One region of the Pseudarthrobacter sp. TRD_SC_9 genome, then DNA from elsewhere that is predicted to be linked to it. Evidence: predicted binding sites of a transcription regulator. Region 1 holds the regulator's gene; the other holds the start of a gene.
The links. The regulator HspR, encoded in region 1, represses chaperone genes until heat shock. The targets are predictions, from matches to a motif close to AAGTTGAGTCNNNNNGACTCAACTT.
Positions count from the first base shown of each region.

Region 2: clpB (ATP-dependent chaperone ClpB) is a predicted target of HspR. The motif match lies at 6,183-6,207, and genes of this name have one in related genera.

Region 1 is NZ_CM143956.1:3,453,686-3,461,807, forward strand. It holds gene urtC (urea ABC transporter permease subunit UrtC) at 1-169, opposite strand, end outside; gene urtB (urea ABC transporter permease subunit UrtB) at 166-1,050, opposite strand; gene urtA (urea ABC transporter substrate-binding protein) at 1,110-2,375, opposite strand; gene ACWA13_RS16230 (GNAT family N-acetyltransferase) at 2,664-3,167, opposite strand; gene ACWA13_RS16235 (CG0192-related protein) at 3,259-3,912, shown strand; gene ACWA13_RS16240 (GNAT family N-acetyltransferase) at 3,912-4,448, shown strand; gene ACWA13_RS16245 (heat shock protein transcriptional repressor HspR) at 4,413-4,832, opposite strand; gene ACWA13_RS16250 (DnaJ C-terminal domain-containing protein) at 4,845-5,822, opposite strand; gene ACWA13_RS16255 (nucleotide exchange factor GrpE) at 5,963-6,676, opposite strand; gene dnaK (molecular chaperone DnaK) at 6,679-8,122, opposite strand, start outside.
Region 2 is NZ_CM143956.1:3,347,868-3,355,989, reverse strand. It holds gene ACWA13_RS15720 (ABC transporter permease) at 1-168, shown strand, start outside; gene ACWA13_RS15715 (sulfate/molybdate ABC transporter ATP-binding protein) at 165-1,229, shown strand; gene ACWA13_RS15710 (hypothetical protein) at 1,255-2,268, opposite strand; gene ACWA13_RS15705 (FtsX-like permease family protein) at 2,268-3,329, opposite strand; gene ACWA13_RS15700 (ABC transporter ATP-binding protein) at 3,463-4,188, opposite strand; gene ACWA13_RS15695 (TIGR03086 family metal-binding protein) at 4,696-5,685, opposite strand; gene ACWA13_RS15690 (ArsR/SmtB family transcription factor) at 5,685-6,035, opposite strand; gene clpB (ATP-dependent chaperone ClpB) at 6,238-8,122, shown strand, end outside.

The DNA.
Region 1 (8,122 bases):
TGCCGACCGCCACAATCGCGAAGCAGAGGAACTTCCCCAGCAGGCCGAGATTAAAGGTGGACAGCAGGGCCGGGGCGGCCACCAGCAGGAGCAGCGCACCCACGATGAAGCCAACTGCCGTTCCGCGCGGGCCGCGTAGGCCGCGTAGGCCGCGTAGCAAGGCGATCATGCCAGGCTCCTTGTCTTGAGGCTGAAGATGCCCTGCGGCCGGAGCTGCAGGAACACCACAATCACCAGCAGGATGAGCACCTTGCCGATGCTCGCCGTCGTCGAGTATTCAAAGACGGACTGCAGGACGCCCAGTGTGAAGGCCGCGATGACAGCACCCTTGATCTGGCCGATGCCGCCTGCCACCACCACCAGGAAAGCGTCAACGATGTAGTTGGTTCCGAGGTACGGGCTGGTGGAGCCGATCAGAGTGACCGCCACACCGGCGATCCCCGCCAGGCCAGAGCCGATGAAGAACGTGAGCTGGTCCGTCCGCCGGCTGGAGATGCCGCTGGTTTCCGCCAGGTCGCGGTTCAGCACTACCGCCCGGATGCGCCGTCCCAACGGAGTGGCCTTCAGCAGCAGGGCCAGGACCGCCAGGCAGAACAGCGAAAGCAGGAGGATGAACAGCCGGGTGAGCGGAAGCGGCGCGCCAAGCATTTCGATGTTGCCTTGCAGCCACCCCGGTGCCCGGACGTCAACGCTGGGGGCCCCGAAAATGTCCCGCGCGGCCTGCTGGAGGATCAATGCCACCCCGAAGGTCACCAGCAAAGTGTCCAGCGGCCGGTGGTACATGCGGCGCAGCAGGACCGCTTCCAGCACCAGCCCCAGCAAACCTCCCACCAGGAAGCCCACCGGAATGGAAACCAGCAGTGAGACGCCCGCATCGGCGATGCTCTGCTGCACCACAAAGGCTGTGTAGGCGCCAGCCATCATGAATTCGCCGTGTGCCATGTTGATGACGCCCATTTGGCCGAAGGTCAGCGAGAGTCCCAGGGCTGCAAGCAGCAGCACCGAGCCAAGACTGAGTCCGGCGAACATCTGCCCTATCAGGAGTTCCATTCCGGGAGGCCTTTCTTCCGGGAAGTTGCGGTGTTTCGGTGGTTAGCGGCGAACGCGGGTTAGCTGCCCAGGCCCTTGGCCCAGTCGTAGGTCTCCAGGAACGGGTCCGGTTCCACCGGTTCCGGCGAGGACCAGACCGTGTCGATGAGCCCGTCCGCGTTGATTTTGCCGATGCGCGGGGTCTTGGTGATGTGGTTGTTGTCCCCGTTGACCGTCACGGTTCCTTCGGGTGCCTCGAAGCTCACGCCGTCCGCTGCCTCCTGGACCTTGTCGACGTCGAACGATCCGGCCTTTTCCACCATCGCCTTCCACAAGTACAGGGAGGTGTAGGCCGCTTCCATGGGGTCGCTGGTGACGCGGTTCGCGCCGTACTTGGCCTTGAACGCGGCTACGAACTTCGTGTTGGCCGGGGTGTCCAGCGTCTGGTAATAGTCCCAGGCGGTCAGCTGCCCCTGGACGTTTTCCAGTCCGACGCCGGGGACTTCTTCTTCGGCGATGGATACCGACACCACGGGCATGGTGTCCGCGGTCAAGCCCACGCTCTTGTACTGGCGGAAGAAGGCCACGTTGCTGTCACCGTTGAGGGTGTTGAAAACGGCGTCGGCCTTGGAATCGCGGACCTTGTTGACGATCGTGGAGAACTCCGTGGAGCCCAGGGGTGCATATTCCTCCCCGAGGACTTCCATGCCCTTGGCCTTGGCATAGGCCTGGATGATCTTGTTGGCCGTCCGGGGGAACACGTAGTCGCTGCCCACCAGGAACAGGGACTTGGTGCCCTGCTCGGCCAGGTAGTCAAGGGCCGGGATGATCTGCTGGTTGGTGGTGGCTCCGGTGTAGAAAATGTTCTCGGAAGCCTCAAGTCCTTCGTACTGCACCGGGTAGAACAGCAGCGCGTCGTTAGCTTCGAAGACGGGGAGCATGGCCTTCCTGCTGGATGAGGTCCAGCCGCCGAAGACGGCGGCGGTGCAGTCCTGCTGGATGAGCTTGCCGGCCCGTTCGGCGAACTTGGTTGGCTCGCTGGCGCCGTCCTCGCTGATCACGGTGAGCTGTTTGCCCAGGACGCCACCTGTTGCGTTGATCTCCTCTGCCGCCAGGGACAGCGAGTCAAAGACGGTGCTTTCGCTGATGGCCATGGTTCCGGACAGTGAGTTGATGAAACCTACTTTGACGCTGCTTCCTGACGTGTCTACGCAGGAGGTTGCGGTGCTTGCTGTGGACCCTGCCGCCGCCGGGTCTGAGATTTGGCTTCCACAACCCGCCAGTGCCGCTGCCATCAGGCCTGCGGTTACCGGATAAAGTGCGCGCTTCTTGACCGAAACTTTCATGTTTAACCCGTTTCTCACTCCGCCGCTGCAGCCAAGGCAGCGGGACGCCTCCGGGGCCATAAGGACACTGACCCGTTGCGCTAAACGTATGGGTCGAATGTTTCAGGGCGCTCGCTGATTCGTTTCAGGGTGATTTCGGAATAGGTGATGTTTCGGGCTCGGAGGGCGGCCGGTCAGATGACTTCCCCGAAGACCTGCGGAAGTTCGGCTCCTGAGAATTAACGTCCAGGAAACGCGCTGGGCGTAACGTGGCCGGCTCCCCCGGACACAAAGCAGCAGGTCAAACGGTCAGGGCAGCGGGCAGGACATCTCCAGCTCTGTCTGGCTCGGGTCGAGGTCGTAGGGCCTCCTGGTACCGGTGAAACTAAACCCGTTGTGCAGGTAAAACCGCTGGGCACGGGGGTTGTCTTCATGCACTTCCAACCGGAGCACGCGTCCCCGGTCTCCGGCCCAGGCCTTGATCGCGTCAAGCAGGGCGCCCGCTACGCCGTGAGCACTTCCCCGGAACTCCGGCGTCACGTATACGCCAACGAGCAGCGGGTACTGCGCACCTTCCGGAATGTAGCAGCCCATGGTCCCTACCCAGCGGCCATCTTCAGCAACTGCAACAAGTGCAGTACCTGATTCCGCCTGCCCCCGGGCGCCCCGAAGCCGCCAGTCCTGCTCGCTGAGTTGCAGGGCATCCTGCAGAGATTCAGCGAATGCCATCGGCTCGTCCACCAGCATTTCGAGGCGAAGGTCCCGCACCTGGCGCCAGTCCTCGGCCCTGGTAGCCCGTATGGTGATGGTCATTAAAGCCTGCCCCCCGTATCCGTCGTTTTGACGACAGTTTAGTTCCGCAGTTCCCCCAGCTTGTACGCGGAGACTGGCCTAGGCTGGGGCCATGGCCATCCTTCACAAAGCAACCTTGACCCCTTCAAAGCTTCAGCTCATCGAGCAATTCCTGCCTCTGCAGCCGTGGTTCACCCAAGGAAGCATGGATTCGTCCCCTCAACTCCTGGGCGCCTACCGCTTTGACGATCCGGACGGCGAAGTCGGGCTGGAGACGCACCTCGTCTCCCACGCCGGCACCGTCTACCAGGTCCCGTTGAGCTACCGCGACTCCGAGCTGCCGGGCGCCGAGGCGTGGCTCGCCGGCACCATGGACCACTCGGTGTTGGGCAAGCGGTGGGTCTACGACGCCTGCGCCGATCCCGTCTACGCCACTGCCCTCTCCGATGCGATCCTGCTGGGTCAGGAAGAGGCGGAGCAGTTCGTCCAGGCGGACGGGAAGCTGGAACCCCGCCCCAGCACAGTCAGTATCAAGGGAAGTGGAACGCCCGACGGCGGGATCCCCACCGACGAGCCGACGCTCAGTCCCGCAACGCCCACCACTGAAAACCGCGTCACTGTCATTGATGCCGGAAGGATGCAGCTCTTCGTCTTCCGGGTCCTGGACCTGGACGCGGCGCCTGCAGAACCGGGGCTGAACGGTACCTGGGCGGGACAGGAACTTCCCGTCCCCCTCGCGACGCTGGTGCAGGTAAAAGAGATCTAGTGTCCGTCTACAGCATCGAGACGAAGCGCTTGCGGCTGCGCCGCATGGCGGATGAGGATCTGGACCGGATGGCTGGCCTCCTGGGCGATCCGGAGGTTATGCGCCACTACCCCGCGCCCAGAACCCGCACCGAGGCTCAGCGATGGATCGACTGGAACAAGCGCAACTATGCCGAATACGGCTTCGGGCTCTGGATCGTGGAGACCAAGGAAGGCCGCTTCCTGGGCGACTGCGGACTAACCATGCAGGTGGTGGACGGGATTTCCGAGGTCGAGGTGGGGTACCACATCCTTCCTGAGCACCAGGGCCTTGGCTACGCCAGCGAGGCTGCAGCGGGCTGTCTGAATTTCGCAGGGCAGGCGGGAATCGGCCGGGTTGTGGCTATCATCAATCCGGCCAACTTTCCGTCCCAGCGGGTAGCTGTCAAATGTGGCCTGGTGCTGGAAAAACGCACAAAAGCAGACGGCCTGGAGCAGCTCATCTTCGCCGGCAGCCCGGCTTCACTGCTTAGGTCGCCACACCACAACGGCCTGTGACCTGGCCCGGGGGCGCTGGCCGCGGGCCAGGCTGACGACGTCGCCAGCTGCTCCCGCTGCGAAGATGCGGGAGTCCAGGGGCTGGCGGCGCCGGACGTTAAGTTCCTCGGTGAGCTCGGCGACCCGGTTCTGCAGCGCAGCCACCTGGTTCTCCAGCTGAAGGATCCGCTTGATGCCCTCCAGAGAGACGCCTTCTTGGGACAGCCGTTGGATTTCCCGGAGCATATTGACGTCACGCTGGGAGTACCGCCGGGATTTGCCCGGGGCACGCCGCGGTGAAACGAGGCCAAGGCGGTCGTACTGCCGGAGGGTTTGCGGGTGCATGTCCGCCAGTTCCGCAGCCACCGAGATCACGAAGATCGGCTGATCAGCACTGATGTTCATGACCGTCCCGCCTTACAACCGGGCTTTGGCGGCGAGACCCTCACGGACGTCGGCATCGGCGGTAGCCTCGGCGAACGCCCGCACAGCCTCCTCCGCAGCCTTGTTAAGATTGCCGGGAACTGCGACGTCGATAGTCACCAGAAGGTCTCCGGTTCCCTTTGAGGTCTTCACGCCGTGGCCCTTGACCCGGAGCGTGCGCCCGGACGGGGTCCCGGCAGGAACACGGACCCGAACCCGCTCGCCGTCGAACGTCGGCACCTCAATCTCCGCCCCCAGAGCAGCTTCTGCAAAGGTGACCGGGACGTGGATGCGGAGGTTGTCGCCGTCGCGCGTGTAGAAGGGGTGCGGCTTGACCGAAACCTGGACCATCAGGTCGCCGTTCCCCGCGGCACCGGGCTGACCCTTGCCCCGGACACGGACCTTCTGGCCGTCCTTGATGCCGGGCGGAACACGGACATCGATGACCTCACCGTTGGGCTCTCGCAGACCAATGGTTGTGCCTCTGATAGAGCCGGCGAAGGAAATACTGGTGGTTGCGGTCCGGTCGGCACCCTTTTGCGGGGTGCGCTGGTATCCCGCTGGACCACCAAAACCCCCGTTGCCAAACAAGTCAGCGAACTCGGGCGGGATGCCGCCGGCAGTGCCGAAACCGCCGGCATGGCGTCCGGCATTGCCGGTGAACAGGCCGCCGAACATGTCCTCAAAGCCTGCATTGCCACCGGGACCGGCACCGCCGGGAGCGAACCGGGCTCCGCCGCCCATGGCCCGGATGGCGTCATACTGCTGGCGCTCTTCGGGGTCCGACAGGACGGAGTAGGCCTCGGAGATGTCCTTGAACTTCTTCTCCGACGCACTGTTGCCCGAATTGGTGTCAGGGTGGTGCTCGCGCGCTAGCTTCCGGTAGGCCTTCTTGATATCGGCGTCGGAAGCGTCCTTGGCAACACCAAGGATCTTGTAAAAGTCCTTGTCCACCCAATCCTGGCTAGCCAATGGCGTTTCCTTTCAAAGTTGTGGGTCGGTGGTTGAGCCTGTCGAGATCGGGGTTTCGACAAGCTCAACCACCGGGTAGGTGGTTGAGTCTCTTTAGTTTTGACAAGCTCAACCATCGAGACTCAACCACCGGGGTAGTACTACGCCGGAACTGCGACGATGACCTGGGCCGCGCGGAGGACGCGGTCGCCCGTTTTGTAGCCTGAGCGAAGCACCTGGCTGACGGTGTCAACCTCGATGTCCTCGCCTGGCTGCTGGATGAGGGCCTCGTGGATGGTCGGATCGAACTCCACGCCGGTCTCATCGATACGGACCAGGTTGTACGTCTTCAGCGCATTTTCCAACTTGGCGGCGATCGCGGCGAAGGGGCCGTCCTCGAGGTCGCCGTGCTGGCGGGCGGCATCGATGTCGTCCAGTACCGGAAGCAGCGAGTTCAGGACGCCGATGACGGCCATCTCCCCTGCCACGGCACGGTCGCGTTCGACGCGCTTGCGGTAGTTGACGTACTCGGCCTGCAGCCGGAGAAGGTCATTCTTCAGTTCAGCCGCTTCAGCGGTGGTTGCGCCTGCAGGAACCCCCTGGGCCACGGATTCCTCGGCGGGCACCTGGATGCCGTTGAGGATTTCCTCGGCCTGGGCGAGGGCGTCGGTCTCGACGGTCTCGACAGGCTCGACCACCGGAGAGGCGGGCTGGCCCGCGGGAGACTCCGGGTGCCGTGCCTTGCCGGTCACCGGGTCGACCTTGCGGTTGTCCCGGATGACCGGCTCCTGGCGTCCGGACTGCTCCCGATCCTCTTGGGTCTCGACAGGCTCGACCACCGGATCGTGCTCTTCCTCGTTACCGTGATGGGGCATAATTACTTCTTCACTTCGTCTTCGTCGATGATTTCGGCATCCACGATGTCTTCATCGGAACTGGCGGACGCGCCGTCGGACGAGGCCCCCTCAGCACCTTCAGCGCCGGCGTCGGCCGGAGCCGCCTGGGCGTAAATTGCTTCGCCCAGCTTGCTCTGCGAGGCCTGCAGCTTCTCGAAAGCGTTCTTCACGGCTGCGTCGTCGGTGCCTTCCAGCGCCTTCTTGAGATCGTCGACGTCGGCCTGCACCTCGGTCTTGACCTCTTCCGGGAGCTTGTCGGCGTTGTCGGCGATGAGCTTGTCCACCGAGTACGCCAGCTGTTCGGCAGTGTTGCGGGTGTCGGTCGCCTCGCGGCGGGCCTTGTCCTCTGCTGCGTGCTCCTCGGCGTCCCGGACCATGCGGTCGATGTCCTCCTTGGAGAGCGCCGTTCCGCCGGTGATGGTCATCGACTGTTCCTTACCGGTGCCCTTGTCCTTGGCGGACACGTGGACGATGCCGTTGGCGTCGATGTCGAAGGTGACCTCGATCTGCGGAATGCCACGGGGAGCCGGGGCGATGCCGGTCAGTTCGAACGTGCCCAGCGGCTTGTTGTCGCGGGTGAATTCACGTTCGCCCTGGAAGACCTGGATGGCCACGGACGGCTGGTTGTCATCGGCCGTGGTGAAGGTTTCGGAACGCTTCGTGGGAATAGCAGTGTTGCGCTCGATCAGGTGCGTCATCACGCCACCCTTGGTTTCGATACCAAGGGACAGCGGGGTGACGTCGATGAGCAGGACGTCCTTGCGCTCGCCCTTCAGCACGCCAGCCTGGAGGGCTGCACCAACGGCTACAACCTCATCCGGGTTCACGCCCTTGTTCGGTTCCTTGCCGCCGGCCAGTTCCTTGACCAGGTCGAAGACGGCGGGCATACGGGTGGAGCCGCCGACCAGGACGATGTGGTCGATGTCGGAAAGCTTGATGCCGGCTTCCTTGATGACGTCGTGGAACGGCTTCTTGGTGCGCTCGAGCAGGTCCTTGGTGAGGTCCTGGAACTTGGCGCGGGTGAGCTGCTCGTCCAGGTGGACCGGGCCGTCGGGGGTGACAGACAGGTACTGGAGGGAGACGTTGGTGCTGGTGGAGGAGGAGAGTTCCTTCTTTGCCTGCTCGGCAGCTTCACGCAGACGCTGCAGGGCGATCTTGTCCTTGGAGAGGTCAATGCCCTTGACCTTGAGCTGGTTCAGCAGGTATTCAACAACGCGCTGGTCCCAGTCGTCGCCGCCCAGGCGGTTGTCGCCTGCCGTGGAGCGGACCTGGATGGTGGAGAAATCGTCTTCATCCTTGCCGACTTCCAGCAGGGAGACGTCGAACGTACCGCCGCCGAGGTCGAACACGAGGATGAGTTCGTCTTCCTTGCCCTTGTCCAGGCCGTAAGCCAAGGCGGCCGCGGTGGGCTCGTTGACGATGCGC
Region 2 (8,122 bases), 110 kb from region 1:
GCGGGCAGCCTGCAGGGGGTGACCCGGACCCTGCCGCTGGAGATCTACCTCCAGCGCGAGACAGACCCGGATGCCGCCGTCGCACTCTCCCTGGTCCTGCTGGTGGTGGCCGTCGCGGTGGTGGCGCTCGCCTACCGGGGCCCGCAACGGGAGCGTGGGGCAACGTGACCTTCAGTGTGGATGCAGCCGTCCGGGCACGGGACTTTGAGGTCCAACTGACCGTCGCGCCGGGCGAAACGGTGGCGGTGATGGGTCCCAACGGTGCGGGCAAATCCACCCTGCTGGGCGTCATCGCGGGCTTGCTGAAACCTGATTCCGGGTCCGCCGAATCTGCCGGGCGGAAGCTCTTTAAGCTCGACGGCGGCACCAATCACTGGGAGCCGCCGCACCGTCGCGGGACGGTGCTGCTGGCCCAGGAACCGCTGCTCTTCCCGCACCTCAGCGTCCTGGAGAACGCAGCGTTCGCTCCGCGCAGCGCCGGAGTCCCGGCGGCGAAGGCCCGGGAGACTGCCATGAAATGGCTTGAGGCCGTGGACGTGGCAGAGCTGGCCCACCGGAAACCCGGCGAGCTCTCCGGCGGGCAGGCGCAGCGCGTAGCCGTTGCCCGGGCACTGGCGGGCGAGCCGGACCTGCTGCTGCTGGACGAACCCTTGGCCGCCCTGGACATCACGTCGGCACCATTGCTGCGCCGGTTGCTGAAAAAGGTCCTGGCCGGCCGGCGGGCGATTATTGTCACGCATGACGTCCTCGATGCCCTGATGCTGTCGGACCGTGTGGTGATCCTCGAAGCAGGCAGGATCGTTGAGGAGGGCCCCGTCCGGGAGGTGCTGGGCCAACCCAGGAGCCGTTTTGCTGCGGGATTATCCGGCGTGAACTTCGTGACCGGCACCCTGACTGCCTCCGGAGTGCGCGCCGGCGATGGGCTCGAGTTCTTCGGTCACCAGGAGCTGGGTTCGCCCAGCGTGACGGGAACCGGCGGTGTTGCTGTCTTTCCGCCGTCGGCCGTTTCCATCTTCCCCGAACCCGCCCACGGCAGCCCGCGCAACAGCTTCCCCGTGACGGTCGCGCACCTGGAACCCCACGGTGACCAGATCCGCGTGCGGGCAGCGGGTGATCATCAGCTTGCGGCGGACGTTACGCCACAGGCCGCCGCGGAACTGGGGCTGGCGCCGGGAATGACCGTGTACTTCGTGGTCAAGGCTGGAGCGGTGTCTGTCTACCCGGCATAGGTGTGCAACCCCATAAGCTAAGCGGCTATCGGTCGCTGATGAGCTGGCCTTCGGCGGGCCTCTGCGACACCAGTTGGAGGTTGGAATCGAAGACCGACAGTAGATCGGACTGGGTAACAACAATTCGACCGTCGGAGCTTCGTCGAAGATCGCGTACCGGTGCATCGGATTCCAGTTGCGCACTGGCTACCACCTGAGGGCCATTACTGACAGCCACCATGCTGACAGTGCGCTTCGACCCTAACGTATCGTCGGTGACCACGTGATCGGAATCGACGGCGGCCACGAGGCGCGGAGTCTCCACGCCTTGCGCCTTCACTGTTTTTCCCTGGTCGTCTGTGAGATAGAGCCCAGGGCGGTGGCCAGGCACTGTCGATCCAACTACAAGTACGGTGTCAGTCCCTGCCATGCAGAGGTCAAAAGGCTCACCTGCAATGGGAGTTTCGCTTATCGTGATGGATGATTCCGGTGCCGCTATTCGCCCAAGGAGTATCCCGGCGCCCTTGTTCGCGGCGAATATGAGCCCATTATTTCCCTGTCCCAGGACCTGCGGGAGGAAAGGCAGGGGCAAACGCTCGGTCTTTGCCGGCCCATACAGGGGCATCAATTCGGCCACTGATTCACCGGATGTACCAGGGAGGACGGAAAAAAGGGTCTCTCCGAGAATGCCACGTACTCCCGAATCAACTGCGTAGTCAAGAGTTTTGACGCTCTCCTGCCCGGGGTCGATGATGGCAGCTTTTGTGATGTTATCGCCGTTTGACCATACAAGCACGACCCGGCCACTGCCATCGACCGCAGGAATGGTCGTAACGGTGGCTTCCGCCTTCATCCCTACCGCGCGGTCAAGTTCAAGCGCGCGGACCCAAGTTCCTTCGTCGGGGTTCAGAGCAAGCAGATATGGTTTTCCATTAGTGCTTTCGACAGCGAAAGCCGCTGAGCCTCGCCAGGCGAAGAGTGCCGGGGCGGGTGAGCAGGCAGCCAGTCCCGTGACTGCAGCTACCCCGGCAAAGGCGAAAAACTGCCGCCGTGTTGTCACTAGATGCTCCTGAGTATTTCGATAACCGGGTGACGGACCGCCCGGCCCATGACGAGCCAGACAACCAGGGAAAAAAAGACGAGAACTAATAGGTTGCCGAGGGCAAGAAGTCCGAACGGTGTTGAGCCGGAAGCAAGGTCGGCCCCAGCGGTCAAGCTGCGAAGTTGGTCTTCTACAAACGGGCTTACAAGAAGCCCCAAAGCCGTGCCCAAGAGTTGTGCGCCACAGCAGACCACGGCAGTTTCTGTCATCAGCACGGCACGCAAGCGCGTGCTGCTCCAACCAAAAGCCTTTAGGACTCCTATGTCCCGGCGCCGCGCTTGGCCGATACTTTGTGCGAGTGCGGCTACTGCAACTGCACCGACGACAAGGAGCGCACCAAGCATGACCGAAGATACAACCCGAATCAGATTGATCACACCCGGCACAGCTCCGAGCTGTTGTGATTGACTGATGGCATGAATGCCCTGTGCCTGTAGTTTTTCCAGTACGGGGGACACATCGGCTGCAGTCCGCGCCACCAGGCTGATCCGTTCGTAGCCCTGACCGGCCAGGTACTGCTCCTTCGGCACACCTGCCCTGGCAGCCGCTAGCTCTATGACTGTTTCTATGGGGGCATATGCGGCGTTGAGGGCGTCCACCTGGTACCCGGGATCACTCAACGCGACAACGCGCATCTTAAGTTTGGCGGTGACGCCGGAGTTTTCGGTTCTGGCTTCTGTATAGATAAGGTCGGCTTCGTTGTTGAGAAGACCGGTGAGGTCGTTGCCGTCAGCGGTGGCCGGAAGAACCACGGTCCCGGGTTCCAGTTCCGTTGCAGGAGCGGTTCCCGCCAACAAAGGAACTCCGCCCTGCGGGTTCCATGGCAGGAGTGTGAGAGCGGATAACTGGGGTTCCAAACCTACCGGGACTGCGATAACGGGTTGTGCTGACTCTATTTCTGGAAGCGCGCTGATGTCGCGGAACGTGTTTTCCGTTAGAAGTCCCGCATCGTTGTAAGCGATGATCGTGCGCAGGGTCGAGGAATCATCGAGGCCTGCAGTCGCCTCGGCCTGGGCCATCGCTCCTAGGACAGTGCCAACAGTAACCGAGGCGCCACCGATGACGAGTAGGAAAACCAGCCCGAGGTAACGCCGCGGAGCTCTCCGGATTCCGGCGAAAATGAGCGTAAAGAGTGTCATGATTCCTTGTAATTCAATCGGTGTTTGAGCCGGTGGCCGGATGCGCCGGGGAGACGTTGGCAGAGGCAATGCTGCCGTGATCCAGGACGATTATGCGGTCGGCGTACTCGGCCGTGGCGAGATCATGGGTAGCCACTAGAATCCCTACCCCTGTTTGAGCAACCGCGCGCATCTGCTCGCGGACGTTCTGTGCGGCTGCCGCATCCAGGCTCGCCGTGGGCTCGTCAGCCAGGATCAGCCGAGGTGCTCTCACCAAGGCGCGGCAGAGCGCAACCCTCTGTGCTTGTCCGCCGGAAAGCGCCCCAGGAAGCTTTTCGGAGTGTTCTGTCAGTCCCATACGAGCGAGGAGCTTCAGGCCCGTGCGGGAACGCACTGAGGTTCGATCGGCTAGAAGGGGAAGGAGCACGTTTTCCAATGCGGTGAGATGGGGTGTCAGCGTCGGTTCTTGGAACAGGAATCCAACGTGGGCCGCTCTGAGCTTGGTCCGTTCCGCCTCGCTGAACCTTTCTGTTGACTTCCCACCCATAATTACGCTTCCAGAGGTGGGATTTTGGAGGAGTCCGGCTACTGCCAGCAGCGTAGACTTGCCCGCCCCTGAAGGACCGACAAGTGCAACCATTTCTCCTGAACGGACGGTGAGTTCGATGTTCTCCAGGACTGTTTGGGTTCCTGAACGCGTTTTGAACGACTTTCTCACCGAATGAAGCTCCACGATTGGTTCGCCGGGTGTTCCGTACATGTTTCTCCTCAAGAGCAATGATGCAGGTGCTGCTGAAAGGAGTAGGTAAATCTAGAATTCGCTCACTTTTCAGTTTGCGATCGCAGAGCCCCCACTCTCCCCTGCGTTCATCCAAACACACGATTAGCGACGTGCAATCAAATTTTCGGTTTAATTGACATCAACCGCGAGCAGTATGACAGTCTTTTTGCCGCGTTCCGCCTGGTTTCTGACGGCGGGACTGCGATTTTTAAGGTGGCCCTTGTAAAGGGGTTGACAACTCGCGGCAAGTTGGTCAATATCAGGCAGAACCTATCTCGTGGCATCAGGCGCACAGTTTCCCTGGTGACCGCCCGCCACCGAACCTCATCAAACCGGACTACGGGCAATTGTCTTTAGGCATTTAGGAAGCGAGCCGGCAAACATAGGGTCGAAGTAGGCCTCGGGCTTCGACTCGGGATTGCGGGAGCCGGTGAAAATGCTGCGTTTCTGCTGCTGCTGATGTGAGGGGGAATGCTGCGGGCGAAGTCAGGCTCCCGCGGGAACCTGATCCAGCGTGCGGCCGGTGAACGCAACGAGGCGCTCCAGGCTTCCGGCGGTATCGTCCACTACGGTCTCCTCTGCGAAGCTGCCATTCCTGCGAACCTCCGGGCTGATGGTTTCGCGGGCCAGCTTCAGAACATAACCGGACAGCTCCGGTGCCACCTCAAGGGTACGGCCGGTGGCGACGCTGAAGTCCCAGGCGTGGACCAGGAACTCGAGGTTCAGGATGTTCGCAGCCAGGGTTGCGGGCAGCTCGGCGAACCCGATGTCCACGGTGCCGTCGAGGCCGCGGGCGGCGAATGCCTCGAGGGTGCGCTGGGCCAGTTCTGCGATCCGTACCTCGGGCGTTGTTGAAGAAGGCTGCACGCCTGTCACGCCTAATGCCTTGGCGATCCCGCTGACCTTACCCTCCAGATGATCAACCAACTGCGCCACGTTGAAGTCCTCGCAGGGTGTCTGCAGATCCATGTCCGCCTGAGTCAGGCCGGCAAGGACGCGCTGGGCGATGGCAAGTGTAGCGTCGGCGCTGATGAGCCTGTCCAGCTCGCCCAGGGTCCACGGATCCAAGCCGGCGTCGCCGGTGGTAGCGAGCGTGACCAGACGGCCCAGGTAGTGGGTCCAGCCTTCGGCGTGACCGGCTTCGTCTTCCGGCTCGAGTCCGTCGTGGCGCAATGTGACTGCCGTGCCGCCCTCGGTTTCCTCCAGGGTGATGGCGATGGTGGAACCTCCCGGAACTACAGGAACTCCGGGCTCGGTCCAGTCCCAGGTGAAGACGATGCGCTTACCGGCCTCCACTTCGGTGAAGGTGCCGATCGCGGACTTGCCCGGGACGACGGTCCAGCGGAATTCACCGCCAACGCGCAGGTCCACGCGGGCAGCAACGGTCTGCCAGCGGCGGAGGCGTTCGGGCTGGGTGATGAGGTCAAAGGCGGCATCCGGGCTGACGGGGATGATGACAGTTTTGGAAAAGGACATCAGAGTTCTCCTGGTTGCGGGGTGTGCGGATCTTGGGGCTTCGATTGATTACTGCTGTTCAGTGCCGCGGCATCGGCCACGAGCAGGTCCAGTTCATTGGTCCAGAACGAATCAAATGCCTGCCGAAGCCGGGCCATCCCGGCTTCCTCGAGGCGGTAGAACCTGTTGCGCCCGGATTTTCGTGCCGAAACCAGGCCAACTTCCGCCAGGAGCAGCAAGTGTTGCGAAATCGCGGACCTGCTGACCGGGAAGGCATCAGCCAGTTCGGTGACGGTGGATTCGCCACGGGCCAGCAACTGGAGTAGACGACGCCGGTTGGGCTCGGCGGCGACTTCCAGTAGATCGAGCATGGTTAATACGTTAGCCAGCACTAACGCATTAAGCAAGAGTCACGCAAAAGAACATCCCCCGGCAGCCGGGCGCGCCAGCGCTTTGGCAGGTAACGCTGGACAGAGAGTTCGCCCTGGGCAAACATGGCAGGGGGAGGCGTTCGGAAAAAGTTGAGCGTAGTACACTCAAGTTAAAGATTTTGTGTCCCGAAAGGAGCTCTCATTGGACGTCAAATTCACCACCAAGAGCCAGGAGGCTCTTTCGGCGGCAGCCATGAACGCATCGACCGCCGGCAACCCGCAGGTGGAGCCCGCCCATCTGCTGAAGGCGCTGATGGACCAGCGCGAAGGCGTGGCAGTGGCCCTGCTCCGCGCCGCCGGTGCTGATCCTGACGCCGTCAGTGTCCAGGCCAGCAACGCGATCAAAGCCCTGCCCGCGAGCTCGGGAAGTTCCGTCCAGCAGGCGCAACTGTCCCGCCCGTCGCTGCAGGCGATTCAAACAGCGCAAACGGAAGCCGACCGCCTCGGTGATTCCTTCGTCTCCACCGAGCACCTGCTGCTGGGCCTTGCAACCGGAAGTGACGGCGTCGGGCGGTTAATGTGCGACGCCGGAGCCTCCCATGAAGCACTCCTCGCCGCGCTGCCAGGTGTCCGTGGTGACCGCAAGGTCAACTCCCCGGATCCTGAGAACACCTTCCAGGCGCTCGAAAAGTTCGGCACCGACCTCACCGCAACGGCGCGCTCCGGCAAGCTGGATCCGGTGATCGGCCGCGACTCGGAAATCCGCCGCGTGATCCAGGTGCTGAGCCGGCGCACCAAGAACAACCCCGTGATCATTGGCGAGCCAGGGGTGGGCAAGACGGCGGTGGTCGAAGGCCTGGCCCAGCGCATGATTGCCGGTGATGTGCCGGAGAGCCTGCGCGGCAAGACCCTGATCGCCCTGGACCTTGCGTCCATGGTGGCCGGCGCCAAATATCGCGGCGAGTTCGAGGAGCGGCTGAAGGCTGTCCTGGAGGAGATCAAGAACTCCGACGGGCAGATTGTCACCTTCATCGATGAGATCCACACGGTAGTGGGGGCAGGTGCCACCGGCGATTCCTCCATGGACGCGGGCAACATGCTCAAGCCCATGCTGGCCCGCGGCGAACTGCGGTTGATCGGTGCCACCACTCTGGATGAGTACCGCGAGAACATCGAGAAGGACCCTGCTCTGGAGCGCCGCTTCCAGCAGGTCTACGTGGGCGAACCCAGCGTGGATGACACCATCGGCATCCTCCGTGGACTCAAGGAACGCTACGAGGCGCACCACAAAGTGGCCATCGCTGACTCCGCCCTGGTTGCAGCTGCCACGCTGTCCAACCGGTACATCTCCGGCCGCCAGCTGCCTGACAAGGCGATCGATCTCGTCGATGAAGCGGCGTCCCGGCTGCGGATGGAGATTGATTCCGCTCCGGAAGAGATCGACCAGCTCCGCCGCGCCGTCGACCGCCTCACCATGGAAGAACTGGCGCTTGACGGCGAAAAAGACGCCGCTTCCGTGGAACGGCTGGCAGCCCTTCGTGCTGACATGGCGGACAAGAAGGAACAGCTGAACGCCCTCAACGCCCGCTGGGAAGCCGAGAAGGCCGGCCTGAACCGGGTGGGTGACCTGAAAGCCAAGCTGGACGAGCTGCGCTCCACGGCTGACAAGGCACAGCGTGAAGGTGACCTGGAAACGGCATCCCGTGTGCTTTACGGGGAAATCCCCGCTTTGGAACGTGAGCTGGACGCAGCCGCACGGGCCGAAGCCGAGGTGACTGACAAATCCGGACAGATGGTGGCAGAGCAGGTCACTGCGGACGACATCGCCGAGGTCATTTCCGCATGGACAGGTGTCCCCGCAGGCCGCATGCTGCAGGGCGAAAGCCAGAAGTTGCTGCATATGGAGCAGGAGCTGGGCAAGCGGCTGATCGGCCAGTCCAAGGCAGTACAGGCAGTCGCCGATGCCGTCCGCCGCGCCCGTGCCGGAATCAGCGATCCCAACCGGCCCACTGGGTCCTTCCTGTTCCTTGGGCCGACCGGTGTCGGCAAGACCGAACTGGCCAAGGCGCTCGCGGACTTCCTGTTCG